Regions from separate parts of the Microbacterium sp. A93 genome, predicted to be linked through region 3. Evidence: predicted binding sites of a transcription regulator. Region 3 holds the regulator's gene; each other region holds the start of a gene.

Region 1 (4,278 bases), on a different contig from region 3:
TCTCTGCTGATGGTGGCCCGCTACCGAGAGGAGCTGCGGCAGCAGCCGCGGGCGTTCGGTGCCCTGACGTCCGCCTGGCGGGGATCCTTCGGGGCCATCACCGCCTCGGCGGCCACCGTGGCCGTCGCCCTGCTCTGCCTGCTCGTCTCCGACCTCAACTCGAACAGCTCGCTCGGCCCGATCGCGGCCGCCGGCATCGTCCTGGCCTGGGCGGCCACGCTGACCTTCCTGCCTGCCGTGTTGTCCCTGACCGGGCGGGTCGCCTTCTGGCCGTCGATCCCGCGCGCCGGTGTCCAGCTCAAGACGAAGAAGGCCTTCGTGCAGCCGGTGGACGCCTCGGGTGCCCCTATCAAAGGCCTCGAGGAGAACCATGGCGTGTGGAGCCGGGTCGGCTCACTCGTGGCGCGCAGGCCTCGCGCCGTGTGGTTGATCACCGCGGCCGTCCTGGCCGCCGGGGCCATCGGGGCCACCCAGCTGCAGGCCAGCGGCGTGTCCCAGACCGATGTCATCCTCGGGGATTCCGATGCCAAGGCCGGCCAAGTCATCCTCGAGGACCACTTCGATGCCGGTACCGGTTCCCCGGCCTCCGTCATCGCCCCGGCAGACCTCGCCGACGAGGTCCTCGAGGCCGTCGAGGCCAGTGCGGGCGTCGGCTCCGCTTACCTCACCGCCGAGGGCGGCGCTCCGGCCGGTACCCCGGACCCGGAGGCGGTCGAAGCCCTGCAGGAGCAGGCCGCTGCCGGCCAGCCAGGGGAAGGCGGGGCCCCCGAGGACGCGGCCGGCCCACCGGCCGGAGCGACCGATGGCTCCGGCGAGGCTCCCGAGGGTGCCGGCGGACCGCCGTCGGGCCTCCCGGACGACACCCCGACCCTGGAGCCACAGGAGGTTGACGGCCGCGTCTACCTTCAGGCGACCCTCGAGGACGCGGCAGACTCCAAGGAGGCCGAGCAGACCATTGTCGAGCTGCGCGAGATCCTCCATGGGATGGACTCGGAGATCCTGGTGGGGGGCACCTCCGCCACCGCGCTGGACACCAACACCACGGCCCAGCAGGACCTGCGCACCATCATTCCGCTCGTGCTGCTCGTGGTCTTGGTGATCCTGATGATGCTGCTGCGCTCGATCGTCGCCCCCGTGCTGCTGGTGCTGGCTACCGTACTCAGCTTCGGCACCGCCATCGGCGTCTCAGCGCTGGTGTTCAACGGGGTGTTCAACTTCCCGGGCGCCGACCCCTCGGTACCGCTGTTCGGATTCGTCTTCCTCGTGGCACTCGGCGTGGACTACACGATCTTCCTGATGACCCGGGCGCGGGAGGAGGCCGTCCTTCAGGGCACCCGCGCCGGCGTGCTCAAGGCACTGACCGTCACCGGCGGCGTCATTACCTCCGCAGGAATCGTGCTGGCGGCGACCTTTGCCGCACTGGCTGTCATCCCGCTGATGTTCCTGGTGCAATTGGCCTTCATCGTGTCCTTTGGAGTGCTGCTAGACACGTTCCTGGTGCGCTCGCTGCTGGTGCCGGCACTGACCTATGACATCGGCCCGAAGGTCTGGTGGCCGTCGAAGCTGTCCCGTGCCGGTCGGTAGGCCTCGCATCCGGTGACACAGCAATCGTGCCGGGTCACAGTGATCATCACTGTGACCCGGCACGATTGGTTTGGCGGCTGTTTGAGGAGCCCCTGCTGACTCAGTTCTTGTGCTTGAGCTCACCGGAGGCATTGGACAGGAACGAGCGCAGGAACCACTGGAACAACTCGAGCTCGCGGGTCTGTCCCACGAGCAGGTCCTCGGCCATCGGATCCAGCTTGCCGGCCTCCTCGATGGCGTTGCGGTGGTCCGCTATGACGCCGTCGTAGACCTTGTCCAGGGCGGAGATGTGGGTCAGGGTGTCGGCGCGGCCCAGGGAGTAGTCCTCCCAGGTGCGCTCGGAGGTGATGGCGCCCGGGGTGCCCTTCGGGGACAGTCCCATGGTGGCCACGCGCTCGGCGGTCTCGTCCACGAAGCCGCGGACCACGTCCACCTGCGGGTCGAGCATCTCGTGCACGGCGATGAAGTTGGGGCCGACCACGTTCCAGTGGGCGTGCTTCAAGGTCAGGGCCAGGTCGTTGAGGGCGTGCAGGCGCATCTGCAGGATCTCGGCGACGCGGTGGCCGTCCGCTACCTCCAGGCCGGGAACGGTGTACTTCGCGGTGGTGTCCTTGGTGTCTTTGGCTGCCATGGTGACTCCTTCGTGTGGTGTCCCTGCGGCGCGGAATGGTGGGTGTCGCATGCGCCGCGGTGTTGATGGTCCCACCCAACCACCACATTAGTTTCCTCGCAAGGAAACTTAGCCTTGCCTTAGTTATTCTGAGTAGCTCAAAACAATGGGCGACGCCGGCCGGCCGGGAATGATTTCAGAGTCATCGGAGTTGTAACGGGTGATGCAAACATGAGTCGGGTCGACTCAAGGCAGATTGACAGGGAATGCCCCGCCATGAAACCTTGAGTCTTGAACGCTCAGGTGACCGGATCGCAGGATTTCCTGTAGCCGACCCGGCCACCGCGTAGCGTCCGGCTCTTGCAGCCTGAACCAATCGTCCGTGAAGGAAGGAACAGCTCATGTCCCGTGCAGTGGGAATTGACCTCGGTACCACCAACTCCGTCGTATCCGTTCTGGAGGGTGGCGACCCGGTCGTCATCGCCAACGCCGAAGGATCCCGGACCACCCCCTCCGTGGTGGCCTTCTCCAAGTCCGGCGAGGTGCTGGTCGGCGAGATCGCCAAGCGCCAGGCCGTGAACAACCCGGAGCGCACGCTCTCCTCCGTCAAGCGCCACATGGGCACTGACTGGTCCACCGAGGTGGACGGCAAGAAGTACACCGCGCAGGAGATCTCCGCCCGCACGCTGATGAAGCTCAAGCATGACGCCGAGGACTACCTGGGTGAGAAGGTCACGGACGCGGTCATCACCGTGCCGGCCTACTTCAACGACGCCGAGCGCCAGGCCACCAAGGAGGCCGGCGAGATCGCCGGCCTGAAGGTCTCCCGCATCATCAACGAGCCCACCGCGGCCGCGCTGGCCTACGGCCTGGAGAAGGGCAAGGAGGACGAGCTCATCCTGGTCTTCGACCTCGGTGGCGGCACCTTCGACGTCTCCCTGCTCGAGGTGGGCAAGGACGAGGACGACTTCTCCACCATCCAGGTCCGTTCCACCGCCGGTGACAACCGCCTCGGCGGCGACGACTGGGACCAGCGGGTCGTCGACTGGCTGCTGGCCCAGGCCAAGTCCAAGGGTGCCGACCTGTCCAAGGACAAGATCGCCCTGCAGCGCCTGAAGGAAGCCGCCGAGCAGGCCAAGAAGGAACTCTCCTCGGCCTCCTCCACCAACATCTCCCTGCAGTACCTCTCCGTGACGGCGGACGGACCGGTGCACCTGGACGAGCACCTCTCCCGCGCGAAGTTCCAAGACCTGACCTCGGACCTGCTGGAGCGCACCCGCAAGCCCTTCGAGGACGTCATCAAGGAAGCCGGCGTGTCCGTCAAAGAGATCGACCACGTGGTCCTCGTGGGCGGTTCCACCCGGATGCCCGCGGTCGCCGAGCTGGTGACCGAGATGACCGGCGGCCAGGAGCCGAACAAGGGCGTGAACCCGGACGAGGTCGTGGCCGTGGGCGCCGCCCTGCAGGCCGGTGTGCTGGCCGGTGAGCGCAAGGACGTGCTGCTGATCGACGTCACGCCGCTGTCCCTGGGCATCGAGACCAAGGGTGGTGTGATGACCAAGCTCATCGAGCGCAACACGGCCATCCCCACCAAGCGGTCCGAGACCTTCACCACCGCCGAGGACAACCAGCCCTCCGTGTCCATCCAGGTGTTCCAGGGCGAGCGCGAGTTCACCCGGGACAACAAGCCGCTGGGCACCTTCGAGCTGACCGGGATCGCCCCGGCACCGCGCGGCATGCCGCAGGTCGAGGTCACCTTCGACATCGACGCCAACGGGATCGTCCACGTCTCCGCGAAGGACAAGGGCACCGGCACCGAGCAGTCCATGACCATCACGGGCGGCACCTCGCTGTCCAACGAGGACATCGACCGCATGGTCAAGGACGCCGAGGCGCACGCTGACGAGGACAAGAAGCGCCGCGAGGCCGCCGAGCAGCGCAACCAGGCCGAGCAGACCGCGTACTCCGTGGACAAGCTCCTCAAGGACAACGGGGACAAGCTGCCAGAGGACATCAAGACCGAGGTCCAGGCCGACGTCGACGCCCTCAAGGAGGCCCTGGAGAAGCCGGGCGAGGAAGGTAAC
Region 2 (4,278 bases), on a different contig from region 3:
GTCATAGCCCACGTACCCCGGAGGGGCACCGACCAGGCGGGAGACCGTGTGGCGCTCGCCGAACTCGGACATGTCGAACCGGACCATCGCGTTCTCGTCATCGAACAGGGCATGCGCCAGGGTCTTGGCCAGCTCGGTCTTGCCCACGCCGGTGGGACCCAGGAACAGGAAGCTGCCCACGGGCCGCGAGGGATCGGCCATCCCGGTGCGGGAGCGGCGGATGGACTTCGCGATCGCCGTGACCGCGTCATCCTGACCCACCACCCGGGCATGCAGTTCCTCTTCGAGACGGGACAGTCGCGACTTCTCAGCCTCCGTCATCCGGGCGGCCGGGATACCGGTGGCCCGGGAGACCATCTCCGCGATCGCCTCCTCGTCCACCACACGGTCGGCGTCGTCAGCGGCCGCCGGGCGGGCCAGTGCCTCGGCCAGCTGCTCGCCGAGCCGGTTCGCCTCGTCGCGCAGCTCGGTGGCCCGCTCATAGTCCTCCGCATTGGCCGCCGAGTTCTTCTCGGCCTCCACGTCCGCGAGCTGGGACCGCAGCCCGTCCACATCCGGCACCGGGCCGGCGTCGGGCACCGGGCCCCGCTTCAGGGACAGCCGGGCCCCGGCCTGGTCGATCAGGTCGATCGCCTTGTCCGGCAGGAACCGGTCCGTGATGTACCGGTGTGAGAGCACGACGGCGGCGCGCAGCGCCTCGTCCGTGTACCTCACCTGGTGATGGTCCGCGTAACGCCCGGCCAGCCCCTGCAGGATCTGCACGGCGTCCTCCACCGACGGTTCGCCGATGGTGACCGGCTGGAACCGGCGCTCCAGGGCGGCGTCCTTCTCCAGGGTGCGGTACTCCCTCAGGGTGGTGGCACCGACCAGGTGCAGGTCCCCGCGGGCCAGCCGCGGCTTGAGGATGTTGCCGGCGTCCATGCCGCCGGATTCACCGGAACCACCTGCGCCGACGACCGTGTGCAGCTCGTCGATGAACACGATGGTGTTGCGGTCCTCGGTGATCTCGTCCATCACCGTGGTCAGCCGCTCCTCGAAGTCACCGCGGTAACGGGTGCCGGCCACCATCCCCGGCAGGTCCAGGACGATCACGCGCCGGCCCTTCAACTGTGTGGGCACCTCGTCCGCGACGATGGCCTGCGCCAGGCCTTCCACGATCGCGGTCTTGCCCACGCCGGCCTCACCGATCAGCACCGGGTTGTTCTTGGTGCGGCGGGCCAGGATCTCTATGGTCTGCTCGATCTCCTCGGCGCGGCCGATCACCGGGTCCAGGCGGCCCTCGCGCGCCTCGGTGGTCAGGTCGAGGCCGAACTTCTCCAGCATGGAACCCTCCTGGTTGCCCTGACCGGGCTGTTGCGGCTGGCCCGGTTGTCCGGGCTGCTGAGGGTTGGTTCCTGGCTGACCCTGCTGGCCTTGCTGGCCCTGCTGTTGGGCGGCGGCCTGCAGTGACTGCGGCGTGATGCCGGCCTGGGCCAGCAGCTGGCCGGCGGGGGCATCATGGTTGAGCACGAGCGCGAAGAACACGTGCTCGGGGTCGATGTACGTGGAGCCGAACGCGCGGGCCACCTGGTAGCCGTCCAGCAGCACCTTCTGGGCGGAGGCGTTCAGGGACGCGGCGCCAGCGCCGGTCCCGCCGCCCTGCTGCTCGGCCGGGGCGGGCAGTCGGTCGTCGACGGCGGCGATCACCTGCTGCGGGTCGGCGCCGGTCTGGCGCAGCGCGGCAGCGGCGGGGTCCTGACCCAGCAGGGAGCGCAACAGGTGCAGCGCGTCCACGTCCTGCTGGCCCCGTTCCAGGGCGAACTGCGCGGCGGCGGTGACCACGTCATGGGTGCGCTTGCTCAGCAGGCGCGTGAGGTCCACGGGCCGGCCCTGCCGGCTGGACCGCTGACCCTGCAGGTAGCGGGTCAGGAATTCATCGAAGGAATCGCCGTTCGAGCCGGCGGGGCCGAAGAATGCGGGCATGAGGTCCTCCTGGAGGTGTCTTTCATCAGAGTTGAGTGTGTTCAACTCAAGTAACGACGATGGTCTCCGGATTGTTCCCGAGGTGTCAAAAACCTGCGTCTGGGTCACTCAAGTCTGGACGGGGAGGACTGCTGGAGGGGGTGTGGTTGAGCAGGCCGCTCCGATGCCGTACAGTAGTCACCAGAAGTAGTTGTAGTTGTTGCAGTAAGTCCGTCCTCACTACGGACCGGGCGGCCCTTGGGCCGGCTGGGGCGTTGGGTAGCGGTATGTACACACCGCTTCGCCCCCCGCTAGAACACTGGCGGGTTTACACCCCAGTAGAAAAGAGGCCACCATGGCCACCGGAACAGTCAAATGGTTCAACGCTGAAAAGGGCTTTGGATTCATCGCCCCGGACGACAACTCCGCAGACATCTTCGTGCACTTCTCCGCCATCGAAGGCGGGGGCTTCAAGGAGCTCCAGGAAGACCAGAAGGTCGAGTTCGAGGCCACTCAGGGCCAGAAGGGCATGCAGGCCTCTTCGGTCCGCCCGCTCTGATCTGAACAGATCGATCTGAAAAGATCCTAGAATAAACCGTTCTCCCCTCGGGGAGGGCGGTTTTTTCTTGTATCTGAAGCTGTGGGAGATGATGGGACCATGGCTGACCACGACTTCATCATCCCCGCTGACCTCGCCCGCGCCGCCCGAGCCCTGACCCAGGTGTCCTACACGCTGGTGGCCAAGGTGGCCGAGCTCCAACCCGAGCGCGTCCGCGCCTACGAGCACGGCCTCGGGACCCTGGACGCCGCCGAGAGCCAGCGCCTGCGCGAGGCACTGGAGCACTTCGGTGCCGTGTTCATCGCGGAGGACGAGGAATCCGGCTACGGCGTCCGCCAGAAGTACAACAGCGTGAAGACCCAGCGTCTGGAGACCTGGGAGGGCGAGGGCGGCCCGGCGTACGAGGACGACATCTAGGGGACCTCTCTTGAGGGTGAACACTCGTCGACTATTCGACGAACTGCCCTGAGTCTGCGCCATCGGCTCCACCGCCGCGGCCTACCTTGGACGCCGTGACTACTTCCACGCGCCGCACCGCCATCCGCACGCTGACCACTGCCGCACTCTCCTGCGCCCTGCTGACCTCTGGAGCCGTTTCCGGCTCCGTGGCTGCGACTCCCAGTCCGGCCGCCGAGCACGAACCGAGCGGCGCCGCCGGGACTCTGGGGTCCGCCGAGTCCGAACGGCAACTGGCCCGAGGGCTCACCCACGAGTCCATGATGCTGGGCGATGCTGAGGCCCGGTACCACTGGACCGTCCAGGTCACCCTGCCGTCCGGCGAGGAGGGGGTGCGGGATTCGCAGCTGGCCAGCCGCGCGACGGCGCAACGGCTGGCCGCCGAGCTGCGTGAGGTGGGTCAGGACGCTACGGCAGAGGCCGTCGTCGCCGACCGGCTGGCCGATGCGGGCGGCTACCTGGGCCACCGTGTCCGGGTGGGTTCCTTCGTCACCGAGGCTGAAGCCGCAGCGGCCAAAACCGAGCTGGGTGAGCTCGGTTATGCCGGTGGCACGTGGTACGAGGGCTGGGACGGGGGCCAGCCGGATGCCCTGGACGGCGGGGGACCCGTCGCCGTGGACGTCCTCACCCTCGACCCTCGGACGTTCAAGGGGACGGTGACCGGATCCTTCGGCACCGACCTGGAGAACACCGAGACCACCTCGGAGCTGGCCGAGGGGGCCCTGGCCGGCGTCAACGCCGGGTTCTTCGTCTACGATGCTGCGCACGGGGCGCCGGGCGATCCGGCCGGCGCGGCCGCCTACAACGGTGAGATCCTCAGCGAGACCGTGGGCGACCGCCCCAACCTGGTGATCGACCACCGTTCCGGACGCGCCTCCATCCAACGCCTGACGTGGGAAGGCAGCATCTCCGCCGGGAGGAGGGACCTCGCCCTGGACGGTATCAACCGCGTCCCCGGCACGATCCGCAACTGCGGCGGCACCGGCGACCTGCCCACCGATGCCCCGAAGCATGACGCCACCTGCACTGACGAGGACGAGCTGGTCGTGTTCACGGAGGAATACGGTGTCTCCACCCCCCAGGGCGAGGGGCTGGAAGTGGTCCTGGACCGCCGGGGGAAGGTCGTGGACGTGCACCGGCAGCGGGGCGTGGAACTGGGCGAGGGGCAGTACTCCGTGCAGGCGACCGGGGACGACGTGTCACGGCTGCGCGCCTTCGCCGGCGCCGCGAAGCGCGTCAAGCTCACGAACCAGTACCTGGACGAGCGCGGCAAGAAGCTCCGGATGACCCCGCACACCCAGGTGCTCAACGGCGGCCCGAAC
Region 3 (4,278 bases):
GATCTACGCACAGTCGCAGTCGGATTCTGCGGCAGGCGAATCCGCCGACGGCGATGCTCCCGCCGATGAGGCTTCTGACGAAGAAGATGTCATCGACGCAGAGGTTGTCGACGACGAGGACGAGAAGAAGTAGCCATGACGAAGAAGAACTTCGACGACAATGCCGAGGTTCCTGAGGACGAGGGGTCGGATGCTGCGGCATCCGGCCCGTCGCCGCAGGAGAACCCTGATTCTGCTGAGGCTGCCGCCGCAGAGGGATCCGACGGATCGATCACCGACCCTGTCGAGGGGCTCACGGTCGACGACATCCTGAACGCAGAGCAGACCGACGAGGCAGCAGCAGGTGACGCGGCGATCGCTGATGCGGAGTCCGCTCTGCTCAACGACCTCAAGCGACTGCAGGCGGAGTACGCCAACTACCGACGACGCACAGAAGAGCAGCGGCACGTCGAGATCGCGCGTGCCAAGGGTGAGGCTGCCAAGGGGCTGCTCCCGGTGCTTGACGATCTCGACCGTGCCACCCAGCACGGCGACCTTGTCGAGGGCACGCCCTTCTTCGTCATCGGCGAGAAGGTGCGCACCGTTGTGGAGCGCCTGGGTGTTGTCGCCTACGGTGAAAAGGGTGAAGCGTTTGATCCGCAGCACCATGAGGCGATCTTCCAGCAGCCGACCCCGGGGGCTACGGCCTCGACGATCCTCGATGTCGTCGAGGTGGGCTACCGCCTCGGTGACGTCGAGCTGCGTCCGGCGAAGGTCGTCGTCGCTGTTCCTGCAGAGTAGGTGATCGATGGCCAGCCAGGATTGGTTCGACAAGGACTTCTACAAGACGCTCGGCGTCTCCAAGGACGTCGCTGATGCGGATCTGAAGAAGACGTACCGCAAGCTGGCGCGTAAGTATCACCCGGATTCCAATGCGGGGGATGCGAAGGCGGAGGCGAAGTTCAAGGAGGTCAGCGAGGCGTACTCGGTGCTCTCCGACGCGGAGCAGCGCAAGGAGTATGACGAGATCCGGGCCATGGGCTCCGGCGCGCGTTTCACTTCGGGCGGTGGCGGTGCGGGTGGCTTCGAAGACGTGTTCAGCCGATACGGGCAGCAGGGTCGTGGTCAGAGCAACGCCGACTTCGAGGACATCTTCGCGATGTTCAACCAGGGGCAGGGCGGCAGCGGCTTCGGTTCCGGGCGCTTCGGACAGACGAGCGGTGGATTCCGCGGCCGCGGCGGCCCTCAGAAGGGCACCGACGTCACCGCACGCACCACGCTTGACTTCGCCACTGCCGTGCAGGGTGAGACGATCACCCTGCAGGGCGAGGACGGCAAGCCGTTCAAGGTGAAGATTCCTGCCGGTGTCGCTGACGGGCAGAAGATTCGCCTGCGCGGTCGGGGTCGTCCGTCGCCTGATGGCGGCGAGAGTGGCGACATCGTCGTGACGATCAAGGTGCGTTCGCACCCGGTGTTTACGCGTGATGGCCTGAACCTACGCCTGACCGTGCCGGTCAGCTTCACAGAGGCGACTCTCGGCGCGACCATCGAAGTGCCCACTCTCGGTGGGGACGTGGTCAAGCTCCGCGTTGCACCAGGCACGCCGTCCGGTCGCATCCTGCGGGTCAAGGGTCGCGGCGTGAGCACGGCGAAGGGCACCGGCGATCTGCTCGCCGAACTGCAGGTCGCCGTTCCCACGCATCTGGATGCTGCGGCGCGCGAGGCGCTCGAGAAGTTCCACGAACTGGAGCCGAAGGAAAACCCGCGCGCGGAGATGATGGCGAAGGCGCAAGCCTGATGATGACGAGTTCGAGTCGCGGAGGTGATCGCAGTGGTCGAGGATGAAGATGCCCCGGTCTTTGCGATCGCCGTCGCGGCCGAACTTGCAGGCATGCACCCGCAGACACTGCGCCAGTACGACCGCATCGGGCTGGTCGTGCCCGGCCGCACGCGCGGTGGCTCCCGCCGCTATTCGGCGCGGAACATCCAGCAGCTTCGCGAGGTCGCCAGGCTCGGCGCCGAGGGCATGAGTCTTCCCGCCATTGCGCGGCTGCTTTATCTCGAGGACGAGGTGCGGATGCTGCGCCACCGAGTCCTCGAACTTGAAGGGGCCCTGCGCTCCGAGCGCGCGAACCGCCCCGGCGTGCGTGTTTTCGCCGCCGGTGCGAGCGGAGTGATCCCGGTTCTCAGTGGCCGCCGTATCCGTCGGTCGACCGATGTCGTGTTGTGGCGGCCGCGGCGTCCCGGCGACGAAGAGTGACTGACAACGGCCGTTCCGCGTCTCGATATCGCGCTCGCAGGGCATATTGGGGTAGCCTGATCCCACAAATGTTAACTGTAGACATTTTGTCAGCGGGGCGGAGAGCAGTGTGGCCACCAGACTTCAACCGGTGAAGGTCGTGCGCGAAGCGCTCGGAACCCAGGTTGCGAACCACATTCGCGATGCGATCGTCCGAGGCGATCTCGAGGCGGGTGAGCGCCTGGTTGAGACGGAGTTCGCCGATTCCCTCAATGTCAGCCGTGGCCCGGTGCGTGATGGTTTCCGCATCCTCGAGGCCGAAGGTCTGATCGCCAAACGGGGTCAGGGTTACCTCGTTCAGAGCCTCGACGAGCGTGACATCCGCGAACTCTATTCGCTGCGCAGTGCGCTGGAGTCGCTGGCGACATCGATGACCATGGCGCTGGAGAAGACTCCAGACCTCGGCGCGATGCGTGCGGTCGTCGAGGCCATGGGCAAGGCTGCGGATGCCGGCGACTCGGACGAGTTCGCCCGCGTCGATGTCATCTTCCACAGCATGCTGTGCGATCTTTCCGGTCACCGCCGGCTTGCCGCTGTGTGGCGTCAGTATGAGCCGATCACCATGGCGCTGCTGCGGGTGACCGTGCTCGTCGACGATGATCTGCACGTCACGACCGCGCGCCACGCGCTTTTGATCGACCTCATCGAGGGCGGCGACAGCGCGGCAGTGCTCGCCGAACTGGAGGATCACCTCGACGGTTCGCGTGAGCGGATGCTGGAAGCGTGGCGCACCTCTGCCGCGCGGCAGACGACGCCATGACCGTGCCCGCCTCCGGGCCCGCCACTAAGGCACTCGACAAGGCCACGTTTCGAGAGCGGCTTAACGCGCGGCGCGAGATGAGTGGCGCCTGGGTGTTCCTCGATGACGCCGTCACGGCCCAAGTGATGGCGCGCGCAGGGTTCGACTTCATCACGATCGACCTTCAGCACAGCTACTCGACGATGAGCTCTGCGGATGCCCTGGTCGAGGCCGTGCGGCAGGGCGGAGCGCCGGCGATCGTGCGCGTCCCCTGGAACACCCCCGACCTGATCATGCGGTCACTCGACCTCGGCGCCGATGGAGTGATCGTGCCAATGGTCAACAGCGCGGCCGAGGCCGAAGCTGCCGCCAGCGCGTGCCATTACGCGCCGCGTGGGACGCGCAGTTGGGGTCCGCTGTGGCAGGGAGTGCATGAGAGCTTCCCCGATCACGAAGAAGGCGATCGCGCGGCAGCCTGCATCGTCATGATCGAGACCGCCGCGGCGTACGCCGACATCGATGCGATCGCCGCAGTTCCGGATGTTGATGCCGTGTACATCGGACAGAACGATCTCTCGCTCAGTGCCGGACTCGGCCGCCAGACATACGCGGAGTCTCCGCAGATGCACGCGATGATCGAGCGCATCATCGAGCGCAGTCATGCCGTCGGGACCGCGGTGGGCCTCGACTGCGGCGGTGCCGACGCGGCGCGCTACTGGCGTGAGCGCGGCATCGACTTCGTCATCGCGGCAAACGATGTCGCGCTGCTGGGGCAGGCTGCGGCGGCGGCTGCCGCAGATCTCCAGAAGCGCTGAGCCGCGGCATCCGCGGGTTCCTTCCGTATGCCCGCACGCATGTGTTCACTGTTGACTGTCAACAGTGAACACTGCTACGCTCGGCCCCGTCAGTCCCTAACTGCACTCAAGACAACTCGCACTCAAAGAGGAGCAAAGATGCCTATCAAGCGCATGAACCGCGTGCTGGCAGCCGCCGCGGTTTTCACCACAGCAGCACTGGTTATGTCCGGATGCACGAAGGTCGATGAGGGTGGCGACGCCGCATCGTCCTTCCCCGAGAAGGACATCCGCCTGATCATCCAGGCCAACCCCGGGGGCGGCTCTGACCTGTCTTCGCGCGCGCTCGCCACCCAGCTCGAGGGCATCCTCGATGTCAGCGTGATCCCGGAGAACATGCCGGGCGCTGCGGGTGCGCTCGCGATGGAATACGTCGCAGAGCAAGACCCTGATGGCTACGTCATCGG

The links. Region 3 encodes HspR, which represses chaperone genes until heat shock. Its sites were predicted from a motif close to AAGTTGAGTCNNNNNGACTCAACTT; they were not measured.
Region 1: a site for HspR is predicted at 2,423-2,447, ahead of dnaK (molecular chaperone DnaK). Genes of this name have one in related genera too.
Region 2: a site for HspR is predicted at 1,991-2,015, ahead of ACSU1G_RS22520 (ATP-dependent Clp protease ATP-binding subunit). Genes of this name have one in related genera too.

What each region holds. Positions count from the first base shown of each region.
Region 1 is NZ_JBPXMT010000014.1:146,604-150,881, reverse strand. It holds gene ACSU1G_RS29190 (MMPL family transporter) at 1-1,584, shown strand, start outside; gene ACSU1G_RS29185 (Dps family protein) at 1,685-2,215, opposite strand; gene dnaK (molecular chaperone DnaK) at 2,596-4,278, shown strand, end outside.
Region 2 is NZ_JBPXMT010000009.1:297,868-302,145, forward strand. It holds gene ACSU1G_RS22520 (ATP-dependent Clp protease ATP-binding subunit) at 1-1,962, opposite strand, end outside; gene ACSU1G_RS22525 (cold-shock protein) at 2,297-2,500, shown strand; gene ACSU1G_RS22530 (XRE family transcriptional regulator) at 2,600-2,917, shown strand; gene ACSU1G_RS22535 (phosphodiester glycosidase family protein) at 3,013-4,278, shown strand, end outside.
Region 3 is NZ_JBPXMT010000011.1:180,589-184,866, forward strand. It holds gene dnaK (molecular chaperone DnaK) at 1-133, shown strand, start outside; gene ACSU1G_RS25600 (nucleotide exchange factor GrpE) at 136-780, shown strand; gene ACSU1G_RS25605 (DnaJ C-terminal domain-containing protein) at 788-1,777, shown strand; gene ACSU1G_RS25610 (heat shock protein transcriptional repressor HspR) at 1,811-2,239, shown strand; gene ACSU1G_RS25615 (GntR family transcriptional regulator) at 2,370-3,038, shown strand; gene ACSU1G_RS25620 (HpcH/HpaI aldolase family protein) at 3,002-3,832, shown strand; gene ACSU1G_RS25625 (tripartite tricarboxylate transporter substrate binding protein) at 3,971-4,278, shown strand, end outside.